DNA from 3 places in the Herbaspirillum sp. Her2 genome. Region 1 is predicted to be linked to each of the others. Evidence: predicted binding sites of a transcription regulator. Region 1 holds the regulator's gene; each other region holds the start of a gene.
What was found. The regulator FliA, encoded in region 1, starts transcription of late flagellar genes. The targets are predictions, from matches to a motif close to CTAAAGTTTNNNNNNNNNNNGCCGNTA.

Region 2: a site for FliA is predicted at 3,434-3,460, ahead of fliD (flagellar filament capping protein FliD). Genes of this name have one in related genera too.
Region 3: a site for FliA is predicted at 2,551-2,577, ahead of motA (flagellar motor stator protein MotA). Genes of this name have one in related genera too.

The regions. Positions count from the first base shown of each region.
Region 1 covers NZ_CM176331.1:2,149,770-2,155,002, forward strand. Annotated here, with positions in the region: gene flgA (flagellar basal body P-ring formation chaperone FlgA) at 48-785, shown strand; gene flgM (flagellar biosynthesis anti-sigma factor FlgM) at 999-1,313, shown strand; gene ACWHXP_RS09745 (flagella synthesis protein FlgN) at 1,345-1,803, shown strand; gene ACWHXP_RS09750 (RNA polymerase sigma factor FliA) at 1,932-2,669, opposite strand; gene ACWHXP_RS09755 (MinD/ParA family ATP-binding protein) at 2,675-3,478, opposite strand; gene flhF (flagellar biosynthesis GTPase FlhF) at 3,513-5,003, opposite strand; gene flhA (flagellar biosynthesis protein FlhA) at 5,000-5,233, opposite strand, start outside.
Region 2 covers NZ_CM176331.1:3,233,809-3,239,041, reverse strand. Annotated here, with positions in the region: gene fahA (fumarylacetoacetase) at 1-44, shown strand, start outside; gene maiA (maleylacetoacetate isomerase) at 76-723, shown strand; gene ACWHXP_RS14690 (MaoC family dehydratase) at 728-1,183, opposite strand; gene fliD (flagellar filament capping protein FliD) at 1,342-3,363, opposite strand; gene ACWHXP_RS14680 (Lrp/AsnC family transcriptional regulator) at 3,797-4,291, opposite strand; gene ACWHXP_RS14675 (aspartate aminotransferase family protein) at 4,435-5,233, opposite strand, start outside.
Region 3 covers NZ_CM176331.1:1,064,321-1,069,553, reverse strand. Annotated here, with positions in the region: gene ACWHXP_RS04935 (hypothetical protein) at 1-473, opposite strand, end outside; gene motB (flagellar motor protein MotB) at 558-1,496, opposite strand; gene motA (flagellar motor stator protein MotA) at 1,576-2,436, opposite strand; gene ACWHXP_RS04920 (class I SAM-dependent methyltransferase) at 2,626-3,420, opposite strand; gene flhC (flagellar transcriptional regulator FlhC) at 3,519-4,133, opposite strand; gene flhD (flagellar transcriptional regulator FlhD) at 4,311-4,628, opposite strand.

The sequences.
Region 1 (5,233 bases):
CCATGAGTGCCAAGATTCGCCTATGCCCTGCGGGCAAGTTGCACAAAATGAAACACGCTTTCCGCGCCCTGCGCCGCACTTTCGCCGTCCTGTCCTTGCTTGCAGCCGGCCTGGGGGCGACTGCGCCTGCACTCGCCCAGAACGACCCCAACTCCCCCCAAAAGCAGGACTTGCAAGCCTTGCAACAAGTGGCGGAGCAATTCCTGAAAAGCCAGACCTTGGGCCTGCCCGGCAGCGTCACGGTCACCATCGATCCGGCCGATGCACGCCTGACGCTGGCGGCCTGTCTTGAACCGCAAGCCTTCATGCCCAATGGCGGCCGCCTGTTCGGCCGCACCACGGTCGGCATCAAGTGCGTGGCCCCCTCCCCCTGGACCATCTACCTGCGCGCCAACGTGCAGGTGATCTCGGATTACCTGGTCGCCGCGGTCCCGCTGGCCCAGGGCCAGACCATCAGCGCCAGCGACATCACGCGCATTCGCGGCGACATGTCGGCGCTGCCCAGCGGCGTGATCACCGAAGAATCACAGGTCATCGGCCGCGTCGCCAACATGTCGCTGCGCGCCGGTACGCCGCTGCGCCTCGACACCATCCGCAACCAGCGCGTGGTGCAGCAAGGCCAGGCGGTACGGGTCGTATCGATCGGTCCGGGCTTCCAGATTTCCACCGAAGCGCGCGCCCTGACCAATGCCAACGAAGGCCAGATGGCCCAGGCCCGGACGGCGGCCGGCCAGGTGGTGAGCGGTATTGCCAAAGCGGGCGGGATTCTGGAAATCAACTATTGAGCCGGTGGCCGCGGTTTCTCTATTGATATGAAGCAATTTCCCGCAGGGCAAGTCCTGCGCGGAACGCAGCGGATCGCCCGGACAGGAATATGAAGAAAAGTACCCGAATTCAGCTTAATTCAGGTGCGGGAATGTTAAAGTTTGCCCAGAACTGGTCGATAATCCATACGACAGGCGGGTGCGAAGCGCCCCCACCCTACAAGGAATACTGCCGTGAACGTTAACGACGCCCTCAAATCTGCTGCCCTCAACACCGAGCAGACGCAAACGCAGACCCGCAACACGACTGCCGCCAATCCTGCGGGCACCGACCCGGCCGCCACCAAAGCGGCTTCGGACAGCGTGCGCTTGTCCAGCACCTATCAGGCGCTGGAAACCAAGGACACCAAAAACGGCGGTTTCAATGCCGAAAAAGTGGAAAAGCTGAAAGCGGCCATCGCCAACGGCACTTTCCAGATCGATGCCGACAAGATCGCCGACGGCGTGATCGATACTGTCAAGAATCTCATCAGCGCCCGCCCGGCCTGATTCCCGTTTTACCGCTCAGAGGATCTTTCGCATGAATCCGGCCAGCAACCTGTCCCTGGAACACGCCGCGCTGTCGCGCCTGGTGGAAAAACTGAGCCAGGAACAGGCACTGCTGGCGGAAGCCACCGCCGAAGGCCTGACCGACATCATTACCGAAAAGGCCGCTATCGTTGCTGAAATGTCCACGCTGGCCGGCAATCGCCACGCGCTGCTGGGCAGCCTCGGCTACAGTGCAGATGAAAGCGGCATGCAACAGTGGATGAATGAGCAAGCCAGCGACGCTGACCGCGAGATCTGGGCCAGCCTGTTCGAACTGGCGCAGGACGCCAAGGAACTGAACCGCGTCAATGGCCTGCTGATTGGCAAGAAGCTCTCCATCAATCAGAGCGCCCTGACCATCCTGCAAGGCAAGACCGGCACCGGCAATTTCTATGGCCCGGACGGCCAGAACAGCATCCGATCCTCGGGACGCCGTCTGGGCGTGGTATAAGTTTCAGCCGCTTCCCGCTCACGGAAGCACAGCAAGATCGCATCAACAAAAAGCCCGGCATTTGCCGGGCTTTGTCGTTAACGAGTCCTGCGTCCTCTCTCGGATCTGCGCCCTGAAGGCAGGCAGCCTCAGGCCACCCCGCTCCAGGAATGCTCGCGCAGATACGAACGCATGCGCGAGATCGCCTGGCTGTGCAACTGGCACACGCGCGATTCGGAAACGCCCATGACGGCGCCGATTTCCTTGAGGTTCATTTCCTGCTCGTAGTAGAGCGCCATCAGGATCTGCTCACGCTCGGGCAAGGCCTTGATGGAATCCACCACGGCTTCGCGGAAACCGCCATTGATCAGGCTCTGCAGCGGATCATCCTCGCCGTCGCCGGTCTGGTAGCGGTCCAGGAAGTGTTCGTGGCCGCCATCGTCGTCGTGGAAATCTTCGTAATAGATCAACTGGTGGCCGCCGCAGTCGGTCAGCAGCGACTGATACTCGGCCAGGCTGATCTTCATGTGCTGCGCCACTTCCGCTTCTTGCGGCTGGCGGCCCAGTTGCTGCAGCAGGGACTGCATGGCTTCCTCCACCTTGCGCGCATTCTGGCGGATGCTGCGCGGCAGCCAGTCGCTGCTGCGCAGCTCATCCAGCATGGCACCACGGATACGCTGCACGGCGTAGGTCTCGAACTGCGCGCCATGGGTTTCCTCGTAGCGGTTGACGGCGTCGAGCAAGCCCATCATGCCGGCCTGGATCAGGTCGTCCACCTCTACGCTGGGGGGCAGCTTGGCCTTGAGCTGATGCGCCAGTTTCTTGACCAGCGGCGCATGCTGCTCCAGTACGTCGTTCTTGCCCTTTTTTCCCTTGACGTTATACATGCACGTCACACTCCCAGACTGGCGCCGTCGGTGGCCATCCCGTAGCTGCTGCGGGCCGCATCCGGACCGGCGGTGAAGCGCTTGGACAGGCGCTGGAAGGCCAGCGCGGCACCGGCAAAGGGAAACACGTCCATCACCGCCCGCCCCTGTCCGGTGGCGCGGCGAATATGGTCATCCGCCGGAATCGCGCCGATGAAATTGAGCTGCGCCGCCAGGTAGCGGCTGGCCGCTTGGGCCATGTTGGCGTAGACGGTACGGGCTTCGGCTTCGGTGGCATCGTTGACGATGAGACTGAAAGGACGGCGACCGATGCGGTCGCTCAGGCTCTTGAGGAGCACATAAGCCGCCTTGATCGAAGACGCCGTAGTCGAGACCTGGATCACGATCTCACCCATTTCCATGGTCGGCACAGGCAGCGACAGGTCGCGTGCCAGCACGCCATTGACCAGTGTGATCTCGGCCTGCTCGATGAGGCTGTCGAAGATCTCCGCCAGACGGCCGGCATGCGGATCGGTCGCCGAGGGCACGTTGCGGCGGGCGATGCGCGCCATCGAAAAACCTTCCGGCAGGAGCCGTGTGGCTTCCGCCATGGGACGCTCCATGCGCGCTACTTCCTGCAGCGTCGCCACGTCGTGACGCAGGCCGATGCGGGTCAGCAGACCGGTTGTGGCCACGTCGCCATCCACCACCAGCACGCTGTGCTTGGCCTGTGACAGTGACGCCGCCAGATTGATGAGCATGGCACTCTTCTCTTCCTCACCCAGCACCGAGAAGAAGGTGAACAGCCTGGGCACCGGACGCTCCAGCATCCGGCGCAACCCTGCTGCCTGGTCGATATCGTAACTAGCCAAAGCTCACCTCACGCAGTCCCCGGTCATTCATGGACATGGCAGTAGGACCGATCACGCCCGGCAACTCACCTTCCTGGAATTCGAAAGGGGCCGTTTCACGCTTCTGCTTGAAGGCACGGTCGGCGAGATAAAGCTTGTTGGCCACGTGCAGGTCTTCCGGCACGCGCTGGCCATTGGCCACGTAATGCAGGTTGAGCTTGTGGCGGATCACCACATCCAGCACGTTGCCGATGGTGGCGGCTTCGTCCAGCTTGGTGATGATGCAGCCGGCCAGCCCGGAGCTGGAATAGGCATGTACCACTTCATTGAGCGTACCGCCGGTGGCGGTGGCATTGAGGCACAGCAGGCGCTTGATGTCCACGCCGGCACCGGCCAGCATGGCGTCCTGCTCGGCCACCATCTGGTCGCGCTGGCCGACACCGGCGGTATCGATCAGTACGGTGTGCTTGCCCTTGAGCTCTTCCAGGGCGATGCGCAGGTCGGTCTCATCCTTGACCGAGTGCACCATCACACCCAGGATCTTGCCGTAGATGCGCAGTTGTTCGTAACCACCGATACGGTAGCCGTCGGTCGTGATCAGGGCCAGCTTGCCGGAGCCGTGGCGCATCACGCAGCGCGCCGCCAGCTTGGCGGTGGTGGTGGTCTTGCCAACGCCAGTGGGGCCGACCAGCGCGAAGACGCCGCCGTTTTCCAGCAGTTCGTTTTCGTTGGCCAGGGTATTGAGATTGCGCGCCAGCACCGACTTGACCCAGAACATGATGTCCTGCGACTTGGAGTTGGCAGGCAGGTTTTCGGTGATCAGGCGCGACAGGCTGGCCGAGAAGCCGGCCGCCAGCATTTCCTTCAGTACCACGCCCTTGAGCGGATCGCGTTTCTGCGTACCGCCCCAGGAAATCTCGGCCAGCTGGGTTTCCAGCACGCCGCGCATGGAGCGGATCTCGCTCATGACTTCGGAAAGGATTTCGTCGTAGTCCTTGCCATCGAATTCAGGCAGGGCCGAACGTGGACGCTGGTCATGTTCACCAGATTCCTGCGCCTGCTGGGCCGAGGCCGGACGGCCACCGGCCTCCTGCTCCGCACGGCGGCTGCGCCAGACGCGGGCATCGCTGGCCGGAGCAGCTTCCACCGGGCGCGCAGGCGCGCGGCCGTGGGCCGGCTGGTCCAGCAATGGCGCATGCTCGGGGCGCGCGGCGCGGGGCGGCTGCTGGGCCAGCGGCGACGACAGCAGCGCCGGACGCTTGGCCTGCTGTGCGTTCGGCGCACCGGACTGCTGCTGCAGCGAGGCCGCCTGCGGGCGAGCATTGGGGTCGCGCGCGCCGGTCGGGGCCACCAGGGTGGTCATGTCCTCGTTGGCCATGGCCAGGATCTCCACCCCGTCAGGAATATTGCGGTTGGAGAGAATGACGGCATCCGGGCCAAGCGCCTCGCGCACCTGACGCCAGGCCTCGCGAGAAGAATTGGCGATAAATTTCTTGACGTTCATGCTTGCCCTCCAACTAGGCTGGTAACTTTAATCGTTTTCGACTCGGGTACTTCAGCGTGCGACAGCACGCGCAACTGCGGCATGGCGCGGCGCAGGAAGCGCGCCAGCAAGGTCCGCAGCGGTGCGCCGACCAGCAGCACGGGCGACAGGCCCATCTGCTCCTGGCGCTGCGCCGCCATTTCGGTCTGCTGCACCAGCGAATCGGCCAGGCCCGGCTCGATGCCGCCGGT
Region 2 (5,233 bases), 1.1 Mb from region 1:
GTGAAGCGGCCGGCACAGTGTTGCCTGCCCGCAGCCTGGCCTGATCCGATTGTCTTTCCTGAAGGAAGCAAGCGCATGACTACCCTCTACAGCTATTTCCGCAGCTCGGCCTCGTATCGCGTGCGCATCGCCCTGAATCTCAAAGGCGTGCCTTATGAAACGGCGGCCGTGCATCTGTTGAACCAGGGCGGCGAGCAATTGCTGCCCGCCTTCACGCAGTTGAATCCGCATGCGCTGGTCCCGGTACTGGCCGACCAGGGCAAGCTGCTCACGCAATCGATGGCGATGCTGGAGTATCTGGAAGAGCGCTATCCGACGCCCTCCCTGTTGTCGGGCGATGCCTTTGCGCGAGCGCATATCCGCGAACTGTCGCTGGCCATCGCCTGTGAAATCCATCCGCTGAACAACCTGCGCGTGCTGCGTTATCTCAAGCACGCGCTGGCCGTGGATGAGGCGCAGAAGACGGCCTGGATCCAGCACTGGATCAAGCTCGGTTTCACCGCGCTGGAACAGCAACTGGCGGCCGATACCACCCGTGGCCACTTCTGCGTAGGCGATGCACCGACCATGGCCGATTGCTTCCTGATTCCGCAGATCTTCAATGCGCGCCGTTTCGAAGTGGACATGGCGCCTTACCCGACGCTGTGCGCCATCGAGGCCGCCTGCAATGCGCTGCCCGCTTTCGAGCAGGCGCATCCGGCGCAACAGCCCGACGCCGCCTGAGCGATCAGCCCGGGCTGCGGCGCGGTACCAGCAGGTTGCCTGTCATGATGAGCACGGCTTCGTCGTGCTGGTTGTAAGTCGTCACGCGATGGTTGAGGAATCCCTGCTGCGGCTTGGATTGCGAAGTCTTGATGCCCAGCACTTCGGCTTCCAGGCGCAGCACATCGCCGGGACGGGTCGGACGCGGCCAGCGGAATTCATCGAAGCCGGCACCGATGATGCCGCCCTGGATGTGCAGGGTATCGACCAGCAGGCGCATGGTCAGCGTGGCGGTATGCCAGCCGCTGGCGGCCAGGCCACGGAAGAAGGTCTGCTGTGCAGCTTCGTCGTCGAGGTGGAAGGGCTGGGGATCGTACTGTTGGGCGAACTGCTTGATCTCTTCGGCGCTCACGGTGAGCGTGCCCGGCGAGCGAAATACCTGGCCCGGCTGGAAGTCATCGAGGTAGTTGAGGGTGGTCACTGAGTCTCCCTGTTCATTGTTATCGAAGTCAGACCTGGTCCTTGGGCGGCCAGGGTTGGTCACAGTATAACGACAGACCGTAAAACAAAAGGCCGCAGCGAGAATCGCTGCGGCCTTTCACAGGGAGCTCCGCGCGTGCGGACCTGTCATCAAAACGATCACGACGACTTGGACAACTTCGCCAGCTGCTGGGTCAGATAGCTCTGCCGCGACTGCATCGTCGCCAGCGTCACGTTGAGCCGGTTGAACTGGTTGGTGTAGTTGTCCTTCAGGGTTTGCAGCCGATCATTGGCCGCGGTCTGCTGGTCGGTCACGATCTTGAGGCTGTCCTGCAGGCCCTTGGTCTTGGTGGCCAGCGTGCCGCTGTCGCCCAGGATGCTGTCCATCAGCTTCTGCAGCTTGGGCACGACGCCGGAGGTCCCGGTGAAGAGCTTGGCGACCGCGTCGAAATCCTTGTTGCCGGCCGTCGTCAGCTTGGCCGCATCCAGCGCCAGCGTGCCATCCTTCTGGAACGAGATCCCCACCTGCGACAGGTTCATGCCGCCATCGTCGCCCAGTGCGCCCAGCATGGTGCCGCGGATCTGCGTCATCATGTTCAGCACGGAAGATTCCGCTGCCAGCGGCGAGCCGGTGCTGGCCTGGCCCTTGGTGGTGGACGGGGTCTGCTTGGTGAGGTTGGTCACGGCCTTGGCCAGGTTGTTGTAGGCCGTCACGAAACTGTTGGCCGCCGTCGACAGGCCGCTGGTGTCATTGGCGATGGACAGCGAGAAATTGTCCGCCGCCGTCGTCACCTTCGCCAGGTTCAGCGTCACGCCCGAAATCGCATTGCTGACCTTGTTGGTGGTGCTGGTCACCGCCACGCCATCGATGGTCAGCTTGGCATCCTGCGCCTTGGCCAATTGCCCCATGCTGCTGCCGGACAGGCTGGCATAGTCATTGCTGCCGACCAGCTTGATCGGATCCGTGCCGGCCGGCGTGAGCACCAGATGGTCATTGCTGCCGTCGTTGCTGATGCTGGCGGTCACGCCGGTATTGGCATCGTTGATGGCTTTCATCACGTCGTTCAGGCCGATGGCACCGCTGTTGTCGAGATCGGTCGGGGTGATGGTGAAGGACTTGCTGCCGACCTGCAGCGCCAGGCTGCCGCTGCTGTAAGTCTGGTTGGTCGCTACGCCCGTGGTGGTGACGGTGCCGCTGGGATCGAAGTTGAACACCGCGAAATTGCCGGTGCCGCTGACCCGCAGGCTGTTGGCCGCGCCGCTGTCCTTGGCGGTGAGCACCAGGTGGTCGTTGGTGCCGTCGCTGACGATGGCCGCATTGACGCCCGCTTCGCTGGCGTTGATGGCATCGCGCACACCGGCCAGGGTATTGGTCTTGGGCTGGATCAGCGTGGTCGAGCCATTGCCGGTCTTGATGGCCAGCACGCCATTGTCGAAGGTGGTGCCCGGCACGATGCCGGCCGAGCTGACCTTGACCGCCTGTGCCAGCTGGCTCACGCCGATGCTGTACTTGCCGGCGGCGGCCTTGGTGGTATCGCGCGGGGCCTGGATCTGCGTCACCGAGCCCGACACGCTGGGGTCATAGCTCAGCCCGGACAGCGAATTGTTGGCCGTGACCTTGATGGTGTTGGCCGTGCCGCCGGTATTGGATTCCAGGACCAGATGGTCGCCGCTGCCATCGGTGACGATGGAGGCCGTCACGCCGGCCTTGGAGGCATTGATGGTGTCGCGCAGACCCGCCAGGGTGGCATTGGCCTGCAGCGTGATGAAGGTGGGCGAGTTGGTGCCGATCTTGATGGCGATCGAGTCGCCGGCATTGAAGGTGGTGCCGCTGGCATAGCCACCGGATTTCAACTTCTGTGCCAGGACCTTGGTCGAGTCGTCACTGTTGGCCTCTGCCGTGAACGGATCGGTGGTCAGGCTGGTGCCGGTGCCGGCATTGGACACGGTGGTCTTCTGCGCACTGAAGCTGGCGGCCGTCATGACCTTCAGGGCGCTTTGATAGCTGGTCAGCGCATTCTTCAGCGAGCCATACGCGGAAATGAGCGTATTGAAGCCGCTTTCCTTGGTCTTCAGCGGTGTGAGCTTGGACTTGCTCTCGACCGCGATGAGCTGGTTGACCAGCGTCGAAACGTCAAGCGGACCGGCCGATGTCGAGATCGTCCCCGTGGAAGTTGCCATGTTGCCCCCTAAGCAAACGTGATGTTCTTGTAATTTGAGAAACTGACCCTTCGTCAGCGCACCCGAAGGTTAACGGCACGTCTTTACAAAAGTAAAGGGGAGTTTGCTGACCAATAGTCGTGTTTTTCTGGGGAATTTGTGGAGATTGGATGGAGATGCCGCAATCCGGCCATCGCGGAGGGCATAAATGTAAAGATGAGGCCGAGGGCTTGCCGCGCTGGAAAAGGCTTGCTGTGCGGAAATTGACAGGGGGGTGTGCAAAAACGATCAGGAGGGTCCGCGATCGTCTGTACAGAAAAAAGGGCAGGAAAAAGGCGAGGATAAAGGCCAGCAAAACGTACCGAAAAACGGTGCAGACAGCGCAGCCGCCACATGCAGGGCGTGCCAGGCTGCCACCGCACGGTACCGGCCGGCGGTGGCCAGCCCATGGGGCTCAGGTCTGGATGAATTTTTCCAGCGGATAGTGATGCTTGATGAAGGGCGACTTGATGACGATGTAGCTGAAATACTTCTCGATGCGCAGGTTCTGTTCCAGCAGCGATTCGATTACGCTCTGGTAGTGCACCACGCTGCGGGTCATGAACTTGAGCAGGTAGTCATAGCCACCGCTGACCAGATGGCATTCGATGATTTCATCGACGTTGCGGATGGTGGCTTCGAACTTGGCGAAGTCTTCGCGCCGATGGTCCGACAGCGTCACCTCGGTGAACACGATCTGGACGTCGGCCAGTTTCTCCAGACGGATATACGCGCCATAGCCGCTGATGTAGCCGGCCTTCTCCAGGCGCTTGACGCGGATCAGGCAGGGACTGGGCGAGAGGCCGACGGCGTCGGCCAGGATTACATTGGTAATGCGGCTATTCTGCTGCAGGTGACACAAAATCCTCAGATCGATCCGGTCCAGTTTCAACGCGCCGTTAGTCATCATGTTGCCTCGGGTTATTCGACTCAGCCTGCCGGTTTGCCTCGCGTATCGCACGCAGCGCAATCCGGCAGGATGTAGCAGGGCATTTTAACCCCTCCGGCGGCGATTTCCCCATCGTGCCGGAGGCGATACTCGCATGGGCCGGCTCAGCGCACGGCCTGGCGCACCTCGGGTTGGGCCAGCACTTCATCGAGGATGGCCCGCAGGCGCGCAAACATCAGCGCGAAATCCTCTTCCGTGTAGCACAGCGCGGGCGCGAAGCCGAGGATGTTGTCGCCGAAGGCGCGGAACACCAGCCCATGGCGATAGGCCACCTGGAAGATGCGATCGTGCAGCTTCAGCTCGGGTGCAAAGCGTGCCTTGGTCTGCTTGTCAGCCACCAGTTCCAGTGCGCCCAGCAGGCCACGGCTGCGCGCATCGCCCACCAGCGGATGATCGAGCAGGGCGCGCAGGCCGCCGGCGAAGACCGGTTCCAGGCGCCGGCCGTTTTCCAGCAGACCGCCTTCCTCATACAGCCGCAGGACCTCCAGCGCCACCGCCGCACTGACCGGATGGGCCGAGTAGGTCTGGCCATGGCCGACCACGGTGCTCATCGGTGCGCCATCGGCAATGCCGTTGTAGACACGGTCCGACATCATCACCGCGCCCATCGGCGCATAGCCGGCGGTGAGGCCCTTGGCCATGGTCATCAGGTCGGGCTGCACGTCTTCGTCCAGGCAGGCGAACATCGGGCCGGTGCGGCCGAAGCCGGTGATGACCTCGTCCACCACGAACAGGATGTCCAGCTGGTTGCAGGCCAGCTGCATGGCCTTGAGCCAGCCTTTGGGCGGCACCACCACGCCGCCGGAACCCTGGATCGGTTCGCAGAAGAACGCCGCCACATTGTCCGCGCCCAGTTCGGCGACCTTGTCGCGCAGCGATTGCACCGAGGCCGCGATGATCGCT
Region 3 (5,233 bases), 1.1 Mb from region 1:
TCTTCAATCGCCTGCACCGTGCTGGCCAGCAATTCCTTGACCTCTTCGTCGGTCTGGCCCTGCTCGGGGACGATCTCGAAGCTGTTCGCACTCAGGACCCCCAGCGCTTCACGCAGGCCGATCACGCGGCGCACGATGCGTTCCAGCAGCTGGCTGGTCATGTCCTGGAACTGCAAGCCGGTCACGGCCGCGTTGACGTAGTGGCTGACTTCGCCCTGGGTGGCCTTGAGCTGATCGATGCTCGCGCTGTCGAACTGACCGCTGCCGTTCATCAGGCCTTCCAGGATGGATTGCTGTATCTGTACCGCGCGATGCAGCTCCATGAAACTGTTGCCCAGCTTGCCGATGGCTTCGCCCAGCAGGATGTTGGTCTGGACCAGGTCCGACTCCACTTCCGTCAATTGGCGGCTGCCGCCGCTGGCAGTATCGAGCAACAAGCGCTTGAGCTCCTGCAGCATGGTCTTGGTCGGCATATCCGGCTCTCTTCCCCTGTTCAATTGGAACACTTCTGCTTCATTGGCAAACCGCGCGCACCCGCGCCGGCGTGGCATCTGTTATCAGTTCTTGGCCGGCGCACTCAGCCCTTGCTGCACATCTTCATCGCTGGCATCGGTGGGGACGTTCAACGAGCCGCTATCCTTTTCCACCAGTTCTTCCGCCTTCTTGTTCATGACGATGATGCTGATGCGGCGGTTGATCGGGTTGAACGGATCTTCCTTGTCCAGCAGCACCGCCGAGGACAAGCCCACCACCCGCAGCACCTTCGATTCGTCCATGCCGCCGGTAATGAGTTCGCGGCGCGAAGCATTGGCGCGGTCAGCCGACAGTTCCCAGTTGCTGTAGCCCTTCTCGCCGCGCGAATAAGGCGTGGCATCGGTGTGGCCGGACAGGCTGATCTTGTTGGGCACGTCGTTCAATGTGCGGCCGATCTCATGCAGGATCTCCTTGGTATAGGGCTGCAGTTGCGCACTGGCCAGGGCAAACATGGGACGGTTCTTCTCGTCCACGATCTGGATGCGCAGGCCTTCCGAGGTGATGTCGATCAACAGCTGGTTCTTGAACTGCTTCAAGGTAGGATTGGAATCGATGGCCTTTTCCAGGCGCGACTTCAGTTCTTCCAGCCGGGTGCGCTCGGCGCGTTCCAGCTCCTGCTGTGCCTGTTTCAGGTTCTGCTTGCGCGAGACCACATCGTTCTCGCCCTTGCGCAGCTGGCCGTCCTGGCGGGTCAGATCCTTGCCGCCGCCGGGCAGCACCGTGTTGGCATCACCACTGCCGGAACCGCCGGCCATGGCCACCTTCAGCGGCGTCTTGAAGTATTCGGCGATCCCGTTCAGGTCGCCCTTGGCGGTCGATCCCAGCAGCCACATCAGCAGGAAGAAGGCCATCATCGCGGTCACGAAGTCGGCGTACGCAATCTTCCAGGCGCCACCATGGTGACCCCCGCCGCCTTTCTTGATCCGCTTGACGATAATGGGACGTAGACCTTCGTCGGCCATGCCTGTGCTCCTGCTTCAATACTGATGTCTGTGTGAATCGCCCTGCCTGCCGGCCTCCCCTGGCCGGCCTGCCGACCGCTTACTTGCCCTTGGCCTGCTTGACGTGCTCTTCCAGTTCGAGGAAGGTCGGACGTTCGGTCGAGAACAGGACCTTGCGGCCGAATTCGATCGACAGTGCCGGCGCATAGCCATTCAGGCTCGCCAGCAACGTCACCTTCACGCACTGGTAGATCTTGGTCGATTCGTGCAGCTTCTGTTCCAGCAAGCTGGAGAGCGGGCCCACGAAACCGTAGGCCAGCAGAATACCGAGGAAGGTACCGACCAGCGCGTGCGCGATCAGCATGCCCAGCTCGGAGGGAGGGATACCCACCGACTCCATGGTGTGCACCACGCCCATCACCGCCGCCACGATACCGAAGGCCGGCATGCCGTCGCCCAGCTTGGCGATGCAGTGCACCGGAATCTCGCCCTCGTGATGGTGGGTCTCGATTTCGTTGTCCATCAGGTTTTCGATCTGGAACGCATCCATGTTGCCCGACACCATCAGGCGCAGGTAATCGGTCATGAACTCGATCAGGTGATGGTCCGCCAGCACGCCAGGGTACTTGCTGAAGATGGGGCTGCTTTCCGGCTCTTCGATGTCGCCTTCGATCGACATCAAACCCTCTTTACGGGATTTGGTGAGGATCTCGAAGAGTAGCGCCATCAGTTCCATGTACAGCGCCTTGGTGTAGGTGCTGCCCTTGAAGACCGTCGGCAAAGCCTTCATGGTGGCCTTGATGGCCTTGTTGTTGTTACCGACCAGGAAAGCGCCCAGCGCGGCGCCGCCGATCATGAGCAGTTCGAGTGGCTGGAACAGTGCCCCCAGGTGGCCGCCCGACAGGGCAAAGCCGCCGAAGACGGACCCCATGACCACGATATATCCAATGATGACTAGCAAGTGCCTACTCCCGTCCCTGTGGCGTTGAGTGTATTTTCACGTTCGTCAGATTACAGGTATTCCAGTCAAGCAAATGGGGGAATACATATCCGAAAAACGCCCTTCCTTTTCGATTTACGGCTGAATTGGCGCAAACTTGATACGTCGCGTCTCGCAGCCCCTGTAAAGGGTTTCTTTACCTGTGTCGCCTCACATGCGCCATCCGTGCAGCACCCTGCCCCCGTGCTCCGGTTCGACCACCACATCCGGAGTGGTACCGGGGATATGAAATTCGTAGCTCAGAAGCAGTGTCCCCGGCTTCATCTCAGCGCGCGCCTTGTGCCACAGCGCCTCCATCGCCGCCGGTGACAGATAGGCAAACACCACGTCATAGTCACCAAAATCCAGCAGCAGGTAGTCGCCGCGCACGAAGCGGCAGCGATTGCCCGCCAGTGCCGCCCGCAGCCGGCTCACCAGCCACGGCAAGGGCGCAATCTCGATGCCGGTGAATTCACTCTCGGGCCGGCGGCGCGACAGGTCCAGGACGGCACCGCCCAGGCCACTGCCGATATCCATGAAACGGATCGGCCGCCCCTCGGGCAAGAGACCCGCCACGGCATCCCAGGCACTCTGCCCGGAAGGGTAGAACGGCACCTGACTGCGAAAGGTCGACCAGAACAGCACCAGCATGAACAGGAACACCGCCAGGAACACCCACGACGGCAGGTGCAACTGACCCACGCCCAACGCCGCCAGCGGGAACACCAGCAGGATCAGCCACCACCACGCGGCCATGCGGCGCAGTCGTGCCAGAAGCGCAGCGATCACGCCATGCAGCAGGGAAGTCTGGAGGGGGGAAAGAGGAGCGAGACCGGCGCGCTGGAACAGCACGTCCAGCACGTTGGCACCAATCAGGCCCAGCACGAACAGCAGCAAGGCCTGGATGGCCGGCGCCTGCCACAGGGGCCTGCGCCCGGCACCGGGGTGATTCTCAGGTTCGGACATCGAGGCAATCGGCCTTATTCTTTTTTGGTTGAACACCCTGGCCCATTACCACCCTGCTGCTCGCCAGCAGCAAGGCATCGGTACATCCCTGTTCCGGCTCAGGCCACGGCGGCCAGCACCGGCTCGGTGCCCAGGGGCGCGGAAGCAGCAACAGGCATGGCGCCTTCGACCAGACCCATGATGACCGCATCCTTGGCCTTCTTGGTCTTGCCGGCGCGCGAGGGCATGTGGCACAGGCCGCACAGGTAGTCCTGATGCAGGTCCAGGCGATGCACCACGAAGTGGCCGTGGCACTTGCAGCAGGGCGTGGTCATGAGCATCTTGCTTTCGAAGAAGCGCACCAGCGTCCAGGCACGGGTCAGCGACAGCACCGGCTCGCCGGCATCGTTGTAGCCGACCTGCTCCAGGTAGAGCTTGTAGGCCTTCATGACGGCCTCGATGCCACTGATGCGGGCATGCTCGATCAGGTAGCGGTGAATGTTGATGAACAGCGAAGAATGGATATTGGGCTGCCAGGTGATGAACCAGTCCGTCGAGAACGGCAGCATGCCCTTGGGCGGCGAGACACCCTTCAATTCCTTGTACAGCTTCAGCAGTCGCTCGCGCGACAGCGAGGTTTCCGATTCCAGCAACTGGAGGCGTGCCCCCAGTTTGATCAGTTCAATGGCCAACTGAATTTCCTGCGCCTCTGTCACAACGCTCTTTTTAGCCATGGTGCAACCCCCCGGTGATTTCGTAATAAAACTGCCTGACCCCAATTCGCCGGCCCCGGGCGGGCGAACTTTCAGGCATGAATGCAAGACTGAAACTGAATAACTCTGTAGAACGTCTTCCCCTCCGGCGCGTTGACTGTCTCTGGCCGCGCCGGCCATGCTTTTTGTCTTGTTGTTTTACGAAATTTGCTCGCCGGGCTGGCAGGCCATCAGGATGGCTGCGTGTGACTGCGCCAGGCTCTTGTCCTTGTTGTAGTTTGTCAGCATGCCGAGGATGGCGCCGTCGTCGAAACGGAAACGGGTCAACATCATGTTGGTCGCCGCCAGCTTCATGATCTGCACGTTGGACAAGCCTTCGATCAGATCGGCAATCTCGGCGCTGATACCCAAACGGAAGATTGCGGTCGGTTTGTCCGAACGGATCATTTGCTGCGCCAGCATGAGATAGCTCAGGTTGGCATCGCGGATCTCCGCCATCATGTCGTTGGTATTCATTTGCACCCCACCTCGGTAAGTACTTCCTACGGCTCACGCGGCTGAACGCTGCATCGAGCTGCTTACAATCGCTTACATTTACTTGACTGCAAGCCAATTCTGAGGGGGGCAGGACAGGCGGGAAATTAGACTTGGTCGGTATTTTTAGACGGAGAGAAGCCCGAGCATCTTGTAGGCGTCCGTCTTACACGACTGCGGGATATTGGTGAAGATTTCCATTCTGGCAGCCAAAGAGCGAGGAGGCTCGTGACTTTGCGCGCCAATCAGGAATTTCCTGATCAAAAGGTTTCCTGGTTGAAATGACAAAAGAAAATTGTCTTCCAGGCAACAAAATAAGTTGTAAATATTCGATGCCAAACGCCGTCTTGTTGCTTGGGGACGACTAGCTCATCCAGTTTTTTGGGCAGTTCACTGTAGATGGCTTCAGCAAGAACACCCAGAAAACTTGCATATATTTACCCGCTTTGATGATTTTTGCGCAACGTCAAAGACCGTCGAGAAGCCACCGTATCAAGAATTGCTACCATTTTATGACGCTGCCAAGTGCGGCAAAACGATAAACAGATGCAGCATTTACCTTTATTCAATTTCTTTTGTGCAAACTG